DNA from 4 places in the Streptomyces sp. NPDC053076 genome. Region 1 is predicted to be linked to each of the others. Evidence: riboswitches for the same ligand, from Rfam matches in the RefSeq annotation. Region 1 holds a riboswitch; each other region holds the start of a gene.
What was found. Region 1 has a riboswitch for cyclic di-AMP ahead of ACIGYR_RS34190 (transglycosylase family protein). Riboswitches for the same ligand answer to the same signal wherever they lie in the genome.

Region 1 (4,178 bases):
TCATCATGCGTGGACTGCGCACCTTGCCGGTGGAGTTCACGCCCACCGTCTGAAGACGGGACCTCCAGGGAGAAATGACAGACGTTCAACTCTGTGATCTTCACGTGATCTGTGCGGCATGAACTTGTGACAAGTGATCGTGTGCCGATACGTTCACCCATCAGCGCGGCGAGCGGCACCATCCGCCGCGCTGGTCCCGCTGTCGCTCGAAAGGCATCTGCATGCTCTCCGGGAACGGTCGACACCGTCGCCCCCGCCAGGCACCGGCCCTCCTCGTCGCGGCCGGGGTGACCGGCTCCGCCATCGCCATCCCGCTCCTCGGCGCGGCGAGCGCCAACGCGGCCGACGGCACGACCTGGGACAAGGTGGCCGAGTGCGAGAGCGGCGGCTCCTGGAGCGCGGACACCGGCAACGGCTACTACGGCGGGCTGCAGATCTCGCAGGACGACTGGGACAAGTACGGCGGCTCCCAGTACGCGGCCAGCGCCGACCAGGCCAGCCGTCTGCAGCAGATAGCCGTCGCCGAGAAGATCCTCGCCGACCGGGGCACCACGCCCTGGGCCACCTGCGCCCTGCTGTCCGGTCTGACCTCCGACTCGGGCTCCGTGGACGTCGACACGGGCGTCGGCGACTCCGGTGACAGCGACGGTCCGGGCCACTCGTCCGGATCGGCCGACCGTTCCGACACGTCTGACACCTCCGGCACCGCCGACTCGTCCGGTCTGCCTGATTCGTCGTCCTCCACCGGGACCGGCTCCGCCACCGGCACCGGGACCGGCTCCGGCACCGGGTCCTCCTCGGGCGAGACCGGCACGGCGACCCCGAAGCCGGGCAAGGACGCCGGTACGGCCACCGGTTCCACCGGGACCAACACTCCCAAGTCCGACAAGTCCTCCTCGCGGGACTCCGGAAGTCCGCAGGGGGCCGACGGTGCTCCCACGGCCACCCCGGACGCCGCGACCGAGCCCAACGCGCAGCAGGCTGCCGGTTCTTGGAGCCTGGTCGACACCGGGGCCCTCAGCAGTGGTGGACGGCACCGCGGGGCGAGTGCGGACGAAACGGTGACAAACGGTCCGGGTGTCGCCGGCTCCGGTCGGCACGCCTCGCCCGAGCCGGGCACCTACACCGTCCGCGAGGGCGACTCCCTGGTCTCCATCGCCGACTCCCTTGACGTCGACGGCGGGTGGCGCGCGCTGTACGCCGGGAACAAGGAGGCCATCGGGCCCGACCCGAGCCGCATCACTGCCGGTCAGACCCTGGAAGTCGGGGGCGAAACGGGCAAGAAGTAGCGGGAGTTGACGCCCCACTTAGCGCCCTAATGTCCGGTTTGGCGAAAGTGTGGGATGAGTCTCAGAAGCCCTGATCGTCTTTGAAATTCCGCGGATCGCGTGTCTACGGTCGAGGCCGCTCGTCACCACGAGCCCCGGCAGCCACCACGCCGAATCCTGCCAGTGGTTGCCCGGGAACAGTCGACGCGTAAAGCGCCGTAGGCAGGAGCGGGGGACCCAAGGTAGGCGCCGGGGCCAGCACTTGAAGCTGGAACCGGCTGGGGGTGAAGCCGCACTCCGCGCAAGCGGGAGGTGCGGCCGGGCAACTCAACCGGCCCGAACCCGACAGCTCACCTCGTAGGCGTCGGTGAGGGGATCTCCATGCTGTTTACCGGCAAGGGCAAGCACCGCCGTCCGTCCAAGGCCGTCCGCGCCGTCGCGCTGGCCGGTGTCACCGGCGCCGCCGTCGCCGCCCCGCTGATGGCGGCCGGCAACGCCTCCGCCGCCACCACCTCCGAGTGGGACACGGTCGCCCAGTGCGAGTCCGGCGGCAACTGGTCCATCAACACCGGCAACGGTTACTACGGCGGCCTCCAGTTCTCCGCCTCCACCTGGGCCGCGTACGGCGGCACCCAGTACGCCGCCACCGCCGACAAGGCCGGCAAGGCGCAGCAGATCGCCGTCGCCGAGAAGGTTCTCGCCGCGCAGGGCAAGGGTGCCTGGCCGGTCTGCGGCACGGGCCTGTCGAGCACCCCGAACAGCGGCCCCGCCCCGAGCGCCCCCTCCACCACGGACTCGGGCAGCGGCACCACCACCACCACCCGCTCCACCGACCAGCAGGCCGCCTCCCGCTCCGCCGAGCGCCCGGCCGCGTCCACGAGCAAGAGCAAGACCGTCACCACCCCGACCGGCAAGACGGTCAAGAAGGGCGACGGCGAGTACAAGGTCGTCACCGGTGACACCCTCGGCACCATCGCCGAGAAGCACCACGTCCAGGGCGGCTGGAAGAAGCTGTTCGAGCTGAACAAGGACATCGTCGAGGACGCCGACCTCATCTACCCGGGCCAGCAGCTGCACCTGAAGTAGCCACCTGGCTCCCAGCCGGCCCACAGGACCCGCACATCCGTGCGGGCCACCCTGAAGGCCCCCGTGCGGGTCACCCCCCGTCCCCCACGGGCCCCCCGCCCCGGTGCGTGTTCCCCCGTACGCACCGGGGCGGGCTTTTTTGTGCGCAGCGCACGGAAGTCCGCCGCACCTCTTTGTTTCGGGCAGAAACAAAAGGTACCGTCGGCTTGTCCACGGGACGGTCGGTCGGTGGCCGACGCCCCTGGGACGGTTAGGCTCTAGTCGCAAGGCACACCAGCCCCGCACTTCCAGCGTCACATCCAAGAAGGAGATGCTCGTGCCGTCCATCGACGTCGTCGTAGCCCGGGAAATCCTGGACTCCCGAGGCAACCCCACGGTCGAGGTCGAGGTCGGCCTCGACGACGGCAGCACGGGTCGTGCCGCCGTCCCGTCCGGCGCCTCGACGGGCGCCTTCGAGGCCATCGAGCTGCGCGACGGTGACCCCAACCGCTACCAGGGCAAGGGCGTCGAGAAGGCCGTCCTCGCCGTCATCGAGCAGATCGGCCCGGAGCTGGTCGGCTACGACGCCACCGAGCAGCGCCTGATCGACCAGGCCATGTTCGACCTGGACGCCACCGACAACAAGGGCTCCCTGGGCGCCAACGCCATCCTCGGCGTCTCGCTCGCCGTCGCCCACGCCGCCTCCGAGGCCAGCGACCTCCCCCTCTTCCGCTACCTGGGCGGCCCGAACGCGCACCTGCTGCCGGTGCCGATGATGAACATCCTGAACGGCGGCTCGCACGCCGACTCCAACGTGGACATCCAGGAGTTCATGATCGCCCCGATCGGCGCGGAGTCCTTCTCCGAGGCGCTGCGCTGGGGCACCGAGGTCTACCACACGCTGAAGAAGGTCCTGAAGAGCAAGGGCCTGTCCACCGGCCTCGGCGACGAGGGCGGCTTCGCCCCGAACCTCGGCTCCAACCGCGAGGCCCTCGACCTCATCCTCGAGGCCGTCAAGGAGGCCGGTTACGCCCCCGGCGAGCAGATCGCCCTCGCGCTCGACGTCGCCGCCTCCGAGTTCTACAAGGACGGCAAGTACCTCTTCGAGGGCAAGGAGCGCTCCGCCGCCGAGATGACGGAGTACTACGAGGAGCTCGTCGCGGCCTACCCGCTCGTCTCCATCGAGGACCCGCTGTTCGAGGACGACTGGGCCGGCTGGAAGGTCATCACCGACCGTCTCGGCGACAAGGTCCAGCTGGTCGGCGACGACCTGTTCGTCACCAACCCCGAGCGCCTGGCCCGCGGCATCGAGGAGGGCGCCGCCAACGCCCTGCTGGTCAAGGTCAACCAGATCGGCTCGCTGACCGAGACCCTGGACGCCGTCGAGCTGGCCCAGCGCAGCGGCTTCAAGTGCATGATGTCCCACCGCTCCGGCGAGACCGAGGACGTCACCATCGCCGACCTGGCCGTCGCCACCAACTGCGGCCAGATCAAGACCGGCGCCCCGGCCCGCTCCGAGCGCGTCGCCAAGTACAACCAGCTGCTGCGCATCGAGGAGATCCTCGACGACGCCGCGGTCTACGCCGGCCGCTCCGCCTTCCCGCGCTTCAAGGGCTGAGGCTGACCCAACCTGGCGTAAGGCTTAGCCAGTCGTACGTACGTCCCCGTACCCGGTCCCGTACCGTGTGCGGGGACGTACGCGCGTGTGAACGGGAGGCGGGGAAGATGGCCGTGAAGGACCGGGACCGGTTCTCCACCGCGACCAGGCTCAGGCTGCTGGGCGAGCAGACGGCGGCCCGTGTCTACCGCTCTCAGACCAAGCGGCAGGCCCGCCGATCCCGGCTC
Region 2 (4,178 bases), on a different contig from region 1:
TGTACATTTTTTACAGAAGTCGAGCCCACTGGGGCCTCGTCATGAGGAGGCGCATGTCCATGACCCGATCGTTCGCCCGCCATGTCCTGCCCGAGTTCACCGAGCGCACCGGAGCCGCCGTGCGCACCCTCGATCCGTACGCGAAGCTCTTCGAGGACCGGATCGTCTTCCTCGGCAGCCCGGTCGACAACGCGGCGGCGAGCGACGTGACGGCCCAGCTCATGTACCTCGAACACGCCGCCCCGGACCAGGACATCACCCTGTACCTCAACTCGCCGGGCGGCTCCTTCGAGGCCATGGCGGCGATCTACGACACGATGCAGTACGTCAGTTGCGACGTGGCGACCTACTGCCTGGGGCAGGCCGCGGCCTCGGCCGCGGTGCTGCTCGCGGCCGGCGCCCCGGGCAAGCGGTTCACGCTGCCCGGCGCCCGGATCGTGATGGAACAGCCCTCGCTGCCGGAGCCGGTGCGCGGCCAGCCCAGCGACCTCCTCATCCAGGCCGAAGAGTTGTCCCGGGTCCGCGGGACGCTGGAGGAGATGCTCGTCCGGCACACGGGGCGCACGGCCGAGCAGGTCCACGAGGATCTGGAGCGTGACCTGGTCCTGGACGCCTCCGGGGCGCTCGCGTACGGACTTGTGGACGGCATCGTGCCCAGCCGCCGGGACACGCCCGGCGCACCGGACGCGAGGTGAGCCACCCATGCTGCCGGAACTTCCACCGCTGCCCGCCCTGACCCGCGCCGAGGGCGAGCTGGTCGACCGTTACCTGGAGGCGATCGACCTGCTGGGGCGCATCAACCCCGCCAGGCACGGTGACACCTACGCCGGACTGCGTGCGGCCCAGGCCCTGGTGCGCAAGGCGGCAGAGCTGCGGGACGCGCTCGCGCTGATGCACCGGCGGGGCGAGACGGAGCTGCACGGGGACACGCTGGCACGGGCGCTGCGGGTGCTGGACGGTGAACGCCGCGCCGCTCGCGTCGCGCTCCCGACCGACGGCGTGGGCTGAGGCGGACATCCGGCGGGACCGTCGGAACCCGCGCGTCGACACGCGTCGTTCGGACCGGACTTGAAACGGCCCGAACGACGTACCGCCGACCGGTGGACATCCTGATCGTTTTCCGGGGCTCCCGAGTTGCGCAACGCGCGGGTTCGTGTGTCGCCGGACGACCCCTTTCCCCAGGTCCGGGGCTACGTCCGGGAATTGACGGAAGCTCGAACAGAGCAGTGTCCACCCGAACGGGCGAGTGGTGAGTAACGCCACAAATCCACGGTTCCGTTGGGATTTTCTGACAGTCGTGCGTCAAGATCCCTGTCTGACGACAAGCCCCCGCCACCGCGGCGGGGCGATCCGGGCGGACGCCGAGTCCTGCCGCCGCCCGGATGACCGGTCGACAGGAGTGGATCGGCAGGAGTGGAGGACCCAGGCAAGGCGGGTCACCGGAACGGATGTCCGTCTGTTCGACACAGACGGAACGGACGCTCCCAGCGACCCTTGGGGTGAAGCCGTGGCAACGCGGCCGGGCAACTTCGCCAGCCCGAATCCGACAGGTCATCCTTCACAGGCGGCTGACGAAGGGTTGCGCATGACTGCGCTCAATCGTGTCCCGTCGCTGATGGCCCGGGCCGGCACGGCCTCGGCTCTCACCCTCGCCGCCGTGGGCGGCTCGATCGCGGTGCCCGGCCTCGCCACCGACGCCTCCGCCGCGACCATCGCGACGAAAGCACTCAAGGTCGCGGCCTCCAAGAAGGGTGCCCCGTACAGCTGGGGCGCCAGCGGACCGCGCAGGTTCGACTGCTCGGGGCTGACGCTCTACTCGTTCAAGAAGGCGGGCAAGAAGCTGCCGCGGACCGCCGCCCAGCAGTACAACAAGACCCACCATGTCTCCTCCCGCAGCCGCAAGGCCGGCGACCTGGTGTTCTTCCACTCGGGTTCCAGCGTGTACCACGTCGGCATCTACGCCGGCCACGGCAAGATCTGGCACGCCCCGAGGACCGGGGACGTGGTCAGGCTCCAGAAGATCTGGACGAAGAGCGTGTGGTACGGCCGGGTGAGCTGACCCGCCGCGAGGCCAGGAGCGGCTCCAGCAGCCGGGCCGCTCCCAGCGCCGCCGGCGCCGCTCCGGCGCCCGCCTGGAGCCCACGGGCGGCCCCCCGGGGGCGTGCTGCCGCTGGACACTTCTCGACCGCCGGAGGCCCTCCGCTGCCGCCGGCGGTCGAGCGCGTTCCGCCGGGCGCGTCGCGACGTACGGCTGTCGGTCGCGGACCACGACCCGCCGTTCAGGTCACCGCGGCACCCGGGGCTACTGCTCCTGCGGTCGTCCCGCTGGGACCGGTGCCGCCGGGAGCGCCCAGGGGAGTTCGATGGAGACCGTCTTGCCGCCCTCACGGGTGGGGCGGATGCGGAGTCTGCCGCCGCACTCCGCCGTGAGGCAGCGGATGATGACCATGCCGCGCCCGTTGTCCTGCTGGACGGCGGCGGGCAGTCTCTTGGGGAAGCGGGGATGGCTGTCCGTGACGCCGATGCGCAGGTGTTCGTCATGGTGCAGCGCGATGTCGACCGTGAAGGTGGGTGACTGACCGAAGGTGTGCTGTACGGCGTTCGTGGCGAGTTCGGAGACGATGAGGCGGACGGTGTCGGCCGCTTCCGTGTCCGACGGCAGGCCCCACTCCACCAGGGTGCCCACGACGTAGGAGCGGGCGGCGGAGACCGAGGCGGGATCGCTCGGCAGGGTGACGGATGCTTCCAGATGGTCTGCCATGGCGACGTCGTCCCTTTCCCGCGGGACCGCGGTCCGACATACGGCGGAGGGTTCGAGTACGGTCCCGGACTGGTGCTTGCCCGCCAGACTGCCATCACCGGGCCGACACGGGGTGCGATCCACCAAGATATGCATATATCTGTCGCTCGAAGCGGTGAACTCTGCGACGCGAGACCGTATTTGGTCGGCCCATAAGGAGTAAGGAAGAGCCTATGCAGAACGGTCCGGCAGTGCGGCGTCGCAAACTGGGCGCCGAACTGCGCACGCTGCGTACCGGCGCCGGGCTCACGAGCGGTGAGGCGGCCCGGCTGGTCGGCTGGCACCAGTCGAAGGTGAGCCGCATCGAGACCGGCGCCAGTGGTGTGAAACCGGCCGATCTGCGGTTACTGCTCGACGCCTACGGGGTGCGGGACAGACATCTGCGCGAGTTGCTGCTGATGCTGTCGGGGTCGGACGACACCGGCGGCCGGCACCGCTGGTGGCACGCCTATCGCGGGGTGCTGCCGCCGACCTACCGCGACTTCATCAGCCTGGAGTCGCAGGCGAGCGCGATGCGCACCCTGGAGACCACGGTCGTGCCCGGCCTGCTGCAGACCCCCGAGTACGCCCGCGCGGTGACCCGGGCGGCGGTGAAGGACCTCGACGAGGACCGGCTGGACACGCTGGTGGAGGTGCGTCTGGCCAGGCAGGACGTACTGCGTTCGAACCCGCCGCTGGTGCTGAGCGCCGTGCTGGACGAGGCGGTGCTGCGCCGCGAGGTCGGCGGTCCCGGGGTGATGGCCCGGCAGCTGGAGCGGCTGATGGAGGCCGCCCGCCTGCCCCAGGTGCGGCTCCAGGTGTTGCCCTTCGCGGCGGGAGCCCATGTCGGCCTCACCGGGCCTTTCGTTATTTTCTCATTTCCGAGCACTTCTGATCTGGACGTAGTTGTTGTCGACCAGTTGACGAGTAGCCTCTACCTGGAACGGAAAGAAGACCTGATGACCTACTCCGAGGCCTTCAGCACTCTTCAGTTCCATGCCCTTTCCCCCCAGGAATCGTTGGACTACATCGCCGGGATAGGTGACGGCGCGTAAGGAGGCACCATGTCAGCTCTGCCTCGGAACGTCCCTGCCAGTATCGATCTGAAACACGTGCGCTGGCTGCGCAGCAGCTACAGCACGGGAGCCAACAACTGCGTGGAGACGGCCCGGCCGCACTCCGGACCCGCGGCCGGGCTGCTCGCCGTGCGCGACTCGAAGCTCCCCACCGGACCCGCGCTGCTCTTCTCCCCCGCCAGCTGGGCGGGCTTCGTCACCACGCTCTGATCGAAATCGATCAAATTCTCTGCACACTCGTGCGACACACGGCCGTGTCACGCCGACTCATGGTCGCGTTTCGCCGATGACTCGTACAGCGCGTTCGATCTCGGCCCCGGTGA
Region 3 (4,178 bases), on a different contig from region 1:
CGCTGCTGGACGGGCTGGCTGTGCAGCTGACGTCGTACCCGGGCGCGGTCGCGCGGTCCCGGGCGCAGGAGTGGGTGGACGACGCCCTCGCCCGGGAACTGGGCCTGGACCTGGCGGCGTTGACCGAACGGGAGCGGTGAACGCGCGCACGAGCCGCCCGGAACCGCTTCCGCGAGCCACCCCGGACCGCGTGCGTGAGCCACCCCGCACCGCTTGAGCTACCCCGACCGCTCGTGTGCGCCACTTCGAACCGCTGGTACGAGGCCCAGGCGATCCGCAGCCGCTTGAACGAGCCGGTCGCAACCGGCCAGTGCGAGCCGCCCGGAACAGCTTGTGCGCGCCACCCCGGACCGCGTGCGCAGGCGGTCCGGGGTGTGGTCGGCGGTGTCAGGCCACGGAGGCGATCCACGTCTTGATGTCGTCCGGCGACAGCGCGCCCTTGGCGGTCACATGGTCGCCGGAGGACTCTCCGCGCAGCCGGCGCCCGATCCAGGGGACGAGGTACTCGCGCGCCCACTGGACGTCGTCACGGCGGATGTCCAGGGTGCCCCGGGGCGGCAGCGGCGGCCACGGCTGTTCCGGGTCGGCCGGGATCTCCAGACCGAGGGCCTGTCCGGCCCGCAGCGCCACGCGCGTGTGCCCCTCGGGCGAGAGGTGCAGCCGGTCGCTGTCCCAAGCCCTGCGGTCCTGCACGGACTTCAGGGACCACAGGTCCAGGACGGGACAGCCGTACCGGTCGGCGATGGCCCGGACATGCCCGTTGTAGGTGGCGATCTTGCCCCGCAGATGCTTGAGCAAGGGGACGCCGCGGGTGTCGAACCCGGTCGTCACCAGCACGGTGCCGGCGGCCTCGGCCAGTTGGGCCACGGCGCGTTCGAAGCGCTCGGCCACCTCGTCCGGATCGGTGCCCGGGCGGATGATGTCGTTGCCGCCCGCGCAGAAGGAGACCAGGTCCGGGGCCATGTCCACGGCCTGCGGGAGCTGGTCGGCCACGATCTGGTCCAGCAACTTCCCGCGCACGGCGAGGTTGGTGTACCGGAAGTCGCCCTCGGGGCGCCGGTCGGCCAGCAACACCGCGAACCGGTCGGCCCAGCCCACGAACGCCCCGTCGGGCCCGGGGTCGCCGACGCCCTCGGTGAAGCTGTCCCCCACCGCCACGTACGACCCGATCACTGATCTGTTGTCACTCTTCGAATCGTCTGCCACGTCGGACCATGATTCACCTTCGGATGTGACTTACGCGACCGTAGGCCGAGGTTGACGAACGGTGAGATGGGCCACTCGTAAAGAGTTTGCGATATCAGGAATACCGTCGCTCGCGGGGCTGTTGGAGACGGGCACACCGAAGGCCGGACCCGGGGATCGCGGGTCCGGCCTTCGGCAGCGTGTCAGGCAGGTGGTGCGCAGGGCGCCGGTCGTCAGCCGACGGCGACGCCGTGCTCGCGGAGATAGCCGACGGGGTCGAGGTCGGAGCCGTAGTCCGGCGTGGTGCGGATCTCGAAGTGCAGGTGCGGACCCGTCACGTTGCCGGTGGCACCGGACAGGCCGATCTGCAGGCCCGCGGTGACGGCCTGGCCGGCCGAGACGGAGAGCTGCGACAGGTGGGCGTACTGGGCGTAGTGGCCGTCGTTCAGCTTGATGACGACCTGGTTGCCGTACGCGCCGCCCCAGCCGGCGGAGACGACCGTGCCCGCGGCGACGGCCTTGACGGGGGTGCCGGTGGGCACGACGAAGTCGACGCCCGTGTGGTAGCCGCTGGACCACATGCTGCCGGCCACGTGGTAGCCGGTGCCGATGGTGGCACCGGTCACCGGGAGGGTGTAGCCGGTGGAGGTGGACTGCGCGGGACCGGACCCGGTTCCCGGGGACGCCGGGGACGTCCGGGCGGCCCGGGAGGTGGCCGGCCGGGAGGGCTTCGGGGCGGCCGAGGAGTGCTGCGGGGCGGCGGAGGTGTGCCGCGGGGCGGCGGACTCGGTGCGGGCCGGCGCGGCCTTCTTGCCGAGGGTGAGCTTCAGACCCGGGTGGATGAGCGACGGGTCGGCGCCGACGGCCTGGCGGTTGTCGTCGTAGAGCCGCTGCCAGCCGCCGCTGACGTGCTGCTCCTCGGCGATCGTCGCGAGGCAGTCGCCGCTGCGTACGGTGTAGCCGCGCACTCCCGACTCGGGCTGCGCGGCGGTCTTCTTCGCCGTTCCCGGAAGGGTCAGCACGGTCTTTCCGGAAAGCGACTGCGCGGGGGTGGCGGCGTGCGCTCCGGTGGCTCCGAGAAGCGGGAGGGCCAGGGCGGCGCCACCGGTTCCGGCGACGGCGATGGAGCGGGAAAAACGCGGGGTCTTGGGGCGGCGGTGCTTACCCTTGGCGGGCATGGCGCGATTCCTCTCCGGCGCCTGCGAGGTCAGCTGTCGGGTTCGGGCTGGAGCTGCCCGGCCGTGCGCGGCACGGCTGCACCCCTAGCCTGTCGCGGAGACCGGGACAGGCAGTCGTACCTGGTGGGTCCCCCGCTCCTGCCGACGCGGGTCAAGTGTGTGGGGACTCCGGGCGGCGGCAGGATTCGGCGTTCCGTCCGGATTGGTGGCGAACGTAAGCGAGCGAGACGCACGGGAACAAGCAGCTGGTTCCCGTCGTCGGGGTTCCGGGTGATCGGATACGGGAGCTGGCGGTCACCCAGAGTGAATTCCTGGGCCCGTCACCCTGCAATTCGCCTTTTCGGCAGCGTTATTACGTGTACATGACGAGCGACGCACGGTCACGGATATGACGCTCCTCACGCACCTCTCCCGCGGGACCCCCCATTCCATGGCGAGTTGCAATGAAGGATCCCATTTCGGACGGAGAGATCAGATGCGATGCAGTCTGACAATCGTCGCATCCAGGTCACCCTTGAGTTCCATGCGCAAGCCGTGGTGCAGCAACACTGCACCTCGGTGCACTTCGCCCGTTTCGCGGCATTCGTACGATGCTGTCGGGTCGAGTCCGCGCAGCCGCACCGCCGGTACCGGCTCGCCGTAGCTCTGCGCCTGGAGCCAGGCGAGGACGACCGCCTCCTCCCCCAGGACGTACTGGACGGCGCTCAGACCGCCCGTCGGGGGTCGCAGCCGGTACAGGTCGCCGCGCTGGACGACCGGGCGGATCTCCTTGTACAGCTCCACCCATCGGCGCGCCTCGGCCAGCTCCTCCGCGCTCCACACCGTCAGGTCGCCGCCGACCCCGAGCACGCCCGCCATGGCGCTGACGAACCGGAAGCGCAGCGAGCTGACCCGCCCGTTGAGCTGGGTGTTGGGGCTGTCGGTGACCCAGGCGGCCATCACGCGCGCGGGATGGATCTGGGTGAAGCCGTGCTGGACGGCGAGCCGGTCCAGCGGGTCGGTGTTGTCGGAGGTCCACACCTGGTCGGTGCGGCCGAGCACGCCGAGGTCGATCCGGCCGCCGCCACCCGAGCACGACTCGAAGGCGACCCCTGGGTGCGCCGCCCGCAGCCGGTCCAGCAGGGCGTACAGGGCGTGGACGTGGTCCACCCACAGGCGCTGCGGGTACGCCTCCCCGGGCCAGCCGGCGTCGGTGAAGCAGCGGTTGAAGTCCCACTTCACGTAGTCGATCGGGGCGCCGGCCAGCAGCGTGTCCAGCCGCTCCCACAGGTACTCCTGGACGTCCTCGCGCGCGAGGTTGAGCACGAGCTGATTGCGCAGTTCCGTCCGCTTCCGCCCCGGTTGGTACTGCACCCAGTCGGGGTGGGCCCGGTACAGGTCGCTGTCCGGGTTGACCATCTCGGGCTCGACCCAGATGCCGAATCCCATGCCCAGGCCGTGCACCCGGTCGGCGAGGGACGTGAGGCCGCGCGGGAAGCGGTCGGGGTTGGGCGTCCAGTCGCCGAGTCCGGCGCGGTCGCTGGTGCGCGCGCCGAACCAGCCGTCGTCCACCACGAACAGCTCGACGCCGATCTCCGCGGCCCGCCGGGCGAGGGCGGCCTGCTGCTCCTCGGAGATGTCGAAGTTCGTGGCCTCCCAGGAGTTGAACAGCACGGGCCGGTCCTGCCCGGCGTCCGGGATGACGTGAGCGCGCTGGTAGGCGTGCCAGGTGCGGCTCGCGCCACCGAAGCCGTCGTCGCTCCACAGGCCCGCGAAGACCGGAGTGGTGTACGACTCCCCGGGATCGAGGCACAGCAGGCCCGAGTCGTCGTATCC
Region 4 (4,178 bases), on a different contig from region 1:
GCGGGCGGCGTCGACGGGCAGGGCGAACGGCGCAGCCAGGGGACACCGTCGGCGCCGGAGCGGGCGTCGTCGTCGCCCTGGAGGCCGCGCGCGATCCCCGTGCAGATCTCCGCCAGCTGCCCCACCTGTTCCGGGGTGATCCGGTCGAACAGCAGGGCGCGGACCGTCTCGACGTGCCCGGGTGCCGTACGCTCCAGTACGGCCGTCCCCTCGTCGGTCAGCACCGCGACCGAGCCGCGCTTGTCCTGGTCGCAGTTCTCCCGGCGCACCAGGCCGTCCCGTTCCAGCCGGGTCACCGCGTACGTCAGCCGGCTGCGGGTGATCTTCAGCGTCTCGGCGAGATCGGTCATGCGCAGTCGCCGGCCGGGTGCGTCGGAGAGGTTGGCCAGCACCGAGTAGAACAGGTGCGGCATGCCGCCCTCCTGCTGGAGCTGCCGGTCGATCGCGTCCTCCAGGAGGCGGGAGGCGGCGATGTAGGCGCGCCAGGCGCGCTGCTCCTCGGGGCTGAGCCAGCGGGTCGTCATGCCGCCAGTGTAGGTTTGTTTCAAACTTGAACCAAGCGGTCCGTCTGTCCACCGTCCGCCTCCGGAAGAGAGGGCGTCGATGCCCCTGCCGTACGTGCTGCTGTCCGCCGCCGTCTCCCTCGACGGCTACCTGGACGACACCGGCCCCGAACGGCTCCTGCTGTCCAGCCCGGCCGACTTCGACCGGGTCGACGAGGTACGGGCCTCCGTCGACGCCATCCTCGTCGGCGCCGGCACGATCCGCGCCGACAACCCCCGCCTGCTGGTCAACTCCGCCCGGCGGCGCGCGGCCCGCGGCGCGACGGGCCGGCCGGAGTACCCGCTGAAGGTCACCGTCACCGGCTCCGGCGACCTCGACCCGGACGCCAACTTCTGGCACACCGGCGGCGAGAAGCTCGTCTACACCACCGACGAGGGCGCGGAACGGGCCGCCCGTCTCCTCGGCCGCACCGCGGACGTCGTCCCGCTCGGCCGCGCCCTGGACTGGCGGGCACTGCTGGAGCATCTGCACGACGTGCGCGGAGTCGGGCGCCTGATGGTCGAGGGCGGCGGCACGGTCCACACCCAGCTCCTCCAGCAGGGCCTGGCCGACGAACTCCAGCTGGTCCTCGCCCCGCTGTTCGTCGGGGACCCGGCGGCCCCGCGGCTGTTCGGGACCGGCGGCTACCAGGGCGGGCGCCTGCGCCTGCTCGACACCCGCCGGATCGAGGACGTCGTCCTCATGCGCTACGCACCCACCGCCCCCGGCACCGGCCCGGTCCCCACCGCGGCCGACCGCCACTGGCTGCGTGCCGCCTGTGAACTCGCGGCCCTGTGTCCGCCCTCGGAGACGGCGTTCAGCGTCGGCGCGGTGGTGGTCGCCGCCGACGGCACGGAGCTGGCCCGTGCCCACTCGCGTGAGGGCACCGACCCGGTGGCCCACGCGGAGGAGGCGGCGCTCGCGAAGACCGACGCCGCCGACCCGCGGCTGCCCGGCGCCACGGTCTACAGCAGCCTGGAGCCCTGCGCCCGCCGCGCCTCCCGGCCGGCTCCCTGCGCCGAGCTGATCCTGCGGGCCGGGGTGCGGCGGGTGGTCACCGCCTGGCGCGAACCCGACACGTTCGTCACCGGCGCCGACGGCACGGGTCTCCTGACCGCCGCGGGCGCCCGGGTCGTCGTACTCCCGGAGCTGGAGGGTCTCGCCAAGGCGCCGAACGCGCACCTGCCGGGCTGAGTGCCACCGGTCGGCGACGGTTTCCGTGCGTGACCGCCGGGTCGTCGTGGTCGGTCGCGCACGGTCGCCGTGCCCCTTCGGGGGCGCTGTCGCGCGCCGAAAACACTCAGGGCCCGGAATCCGATGGATTCCGGGCCCTGAGTGTTCAGTAGCGGGGACAGGATTTGAACCTGCGACCTCTGGGTTATGAGCCCAGCGAGCTACCGAGCTGCTCCACCCCGCGTCGTTGTGTCACCAGCATACGTCATCCCTGGGGTGCTTTGCACACGCTTCCCGTCCCGCCTGCCGACCGTCACCCAAGGTGACCGGGCGACCGCCGTGCGGTGACGACTGAGTCACCATCAAAACTGCCAGTGACTACTGAACGCTTCTGGCCCTTAGGTCAACTCGCCCGGTTTGACGGGTTACTGGGCGATAACTCCGTCGCCGAGAACGTTAATGATCAAGTCGAACAGCTTGGAAAGTGACTGGCAGGTCTATTAACGTTCGATAACGCAGCGCGGTCGTCCCAGCCGTCACAAGAGACGGCTCCGTGCGCACGCGCCGAATCCCGCGAGGGAACCGGGGAACCACCACTTTGGGGTGAATCACGCGGATATCGCCGTGAACTCATGGGAGTCCACGATCGGTATACGCGCGTAGGAGACCTTCCTGCTCCGAACCCGTCAGCTAACCCGGTAGGCGGAGGAAGGAAAGGAGCACGCCCGCGTGGCGTCCAACCGGTCTGTCCCCGAAGCCCCGTCCATACCGGCACAGCGCGAGACCGAGACCTTCGGGTACGGCGCCTACCGCGCCGAGGAGGGGCCCTGGGAGGAGTGGAACCCCACTGAGGACTCCGTCACCCCGGTCCGCGGCCGGCACCGCGTCGCCAAGCAGCGCGGCGGCTTCGCGCGCAGCTCCACCGTCCTCGGCGTCGGCGTCATCGCCGCGGTCGGCGCGGGCGGCATGGCCAGCGCCAACACCGGCAAGCCGCCGGTCTCCATCTCCATGCCGGACCTGCCCTCCGTCGGCTCCCTCTTCGACGACGGCTCCGCGGACCCCCAGCCGGCGCAGGCCACCGCGACGCTGAGCAGCGTCGGCGTGTCCTCCGCCGAGGGCGAGGACTCCACGGACGCGGGCGAGGTGCTGCGCAGCCGGATCATGGCCCAGGCCGAGCAGCAGCAGGGCCAGGCCGAGACCAAGGCCACCGCCGTCGCGCTCGCCGCCGCCGAGAAGCGGAGCGCCGAGGCCGCCGCCAAGGCCGAGAAGGAGGCCGCCGCCAAGGCCGCCGAGGCCAAGGAGAAGGCGGAGGCGGACGCCAAGAAGGCGGCCGAGGAGAAGCGGCTGGCCGAGCTGGCCAAGCAGTACACGCTGCCGACCTCCTCCTACACGATCACCTCGACGTTCGGCCAGGCCGGCTCGATGTGGTCCTCCGGCTACCACACCGGTCTGGACTTCGCCGCCCCCACCGGCTCCCTGATCAAGGCCGTCCACAGCGGCACGATCACCGAGGCGGGCTACGCCGGCTCCTACGGCTACCGCACGATCCTCACCCTGGACGACGGCACCGAGCTGTGGTTCTGCCACCAGTCCTCGATCAACGTCTCCGTCGGCCAGAAGGTCTCCACCGGTCAGGTCATCGGCCGCGTCGGCGCCACCGGCAACGTCACCGGACCGCACCTGCACCTGGAGGTCCACCCCGGCGGTCAGGCCACCGGGATCGACCCGATGGCGTGGCTGCGGGACAAGGGCGTCAACCCCTGACGGGCCGCCCTCAGCGGGAAGCCTCGCGGGCGTCGTGGCGGGACGCCTTCGCGGGAACTCGGCGCCGGCGGGGCGGGATGCGATCGTCCCCCGCCGGTGTTGGCATGACGTATGACGTCACTTCGTAAACTCGGCTCTTCCGACCTCGAGGTCTTCCCGCTCTCGCTCGGTGGCAACGTCTTCGGCTGGACCGCCGACGAGCAGACCTCCTTCGCCGTCCTCGACGCCTACACGGCGGCCGGCGGCAACTTCATCGACACCGCCGACTCCTACTCCGCCTGGATCGAGGGCAACCAGGGCGGCGAATCCGAGACGATCATCGGCAAGTGGGTCACGGCGCGCGGCAACCGATCCGATGTCGTCATCGCGACCAAGGTCAGCCAGCATCCGCAGTTCCAGGGGCTGTCCGCCGCCAACCTCAAGGCCGCCGCCGACGCCTCCCTGCGCCGCCTGGGCACCGATTACATCGACCTCTACTACACCCATTTCGACCAGCCCGAGGTGCCGGTCGAGGAGATCGTCGGCGCGCTGGACGAGCTGGTGAAGGCCGGCAAGGTCCGGCACATCGGCGCCTCCAACATCACCGCCGAGCGCCTTCAGGCGTCCCTCGACTTCTCCGACCGCGAGGGCCTCGCCCGCTATGTCGCCCTCCAGCCGCACTACAACCTGGTCTCCCGCGACACCTACGAGGGCCCGCT

Region 2: it holds a riboswitch for cyclic di-AMP, as region 1 does, so the genes downstream of both, ACIGYR_RS30160 (C40 family peptidase) here and ACIGYR_RS34190 (transglycosylase family protein) in region 1, are expected to answer to the same signal.
Region 3: it holds a riboswitch for cyclic di-AMP, as region 1 does, so the genes downstream of both, ACIGYR_RS02985 (peptidoglycan DD-metalloendopeptidase family protein) here and ACIGYR_RS34190 (transglycosylase family protein) in region 1, are expected to answer to the same signal.
Region 4: it holds a riboswitch for cyclic di-AMP, as region 1 does, so the genes downstream of both, ACIGYR_RS26340 (M23 family metallopeptidase) here and ACIGYR_RS34190 (transglycosylase family protein) in region 1, are expected to answer to the same signal.

What each region holds. Positions count from the first base shown of each region.
Region 1 is NZ_JBITZL010000011.1:150,282-154,459, forward strand. It holds gene ACIGYR_RS34180 (cytochrome P450) at 1-53, shown strand, start outside; gene ACIGYR_RS34185 (transglycosylase family protein) at 222-1,289, shown strand; cyclic di-AMP (ydaO/yuaA leader) riboswitch at 1,473-1,647, shown strand; gene ACIGYR_RS34190 (transglycosylase family protein) at 1,650-2,354, shown strand; gene eno (phosphopyruvate hydratase) at 2,665-3,951, shown strand; gene ACIGYR_RS34200 (septum formation initiator family protein) at 4,059-4,178, shown strand, end outside.
Region 2 is NZ_JBITZL010000008.1:346,260-350,437, forward strand. It holds gene ACIGYR_RS30150 (ATP-dependent Clp protease proteolytic subunit) at 60-695, shown strand; gene ACIGYR_RS30155 (hypothetical protein) at 703-1,008, shown strand; cyclic di-AMP (ydaO/yuaA leader) riboswitch at 1,350-1,582, shown strand; gene ACIGYR_RS30160 (C40 family peptidase) at 1,586-2,059, shown strand; gene ACIGYR_RS30165 (ATP-binding protein) at 2,303-2,761, opposite strand; gene ACIGYR_RS30170 (helix-turn-helix domain-containing protein) at 2,974-3,834, shown strand; gene ACIGYR_RS30175 (DUF397 domain-containing protein) at 3,844-4,065, shown strand; gene ACIGYR_RS30180 (8-amino-7-oxononanoate synthase) at 4,123-4,178, opposite strand, start outside.
Region 3 is NZ_JBITZL010000001.1:694,324-698,501, reverse strand. It holds gene ACIGYR_RS02995 (TetR/AcrR family transcriptional regulator) at 1-140, shown strand, start outside; gene ACIGYR_RS02990 (SGNH/GDSL hydrolase family protein) at 388-1,173, opposite strand; gene ACIGYR_RS02985 (peptidoglycan DD-metalloendopeptidase family protein) at 1,419-2,363, opposite strand; cyclic di-AMP (ydaO/yuaA leader) riboswitch at 2,369-2,531, opposite strand; gene ACIGYR_RS02980 (alpha-galactosidase) at 2,835-4,178, opposite strand, start outside.
Region 4 is NZ_JBITZL010000007.1:21,217-25,394, reverse strand. It holds gene ACIGYR_RS26355 (MarR family winged helix-turn-helix transcriptional regulator) at 1-524, opposite strand, end outside; gene ACIGYR_RS26350 (dihydrofolate reductase family protein) at 604-1,737, shown strand; tRNA gene ACIGYR_RS26345 (tRNA-Met) at 1,887-1,960, opposite strand; cyclic di-AMP (ydaO/yuaA leader) riboswitch at 2,269-2,438, shown strand; gene ACIGYR_RS26340 (M23 family metallopeptidase) at 2,446-3,480, shown strand; gene ACIGYR_RS26335 (aldo/keto reductase) at 3,592-4,178, shown strand, end outside.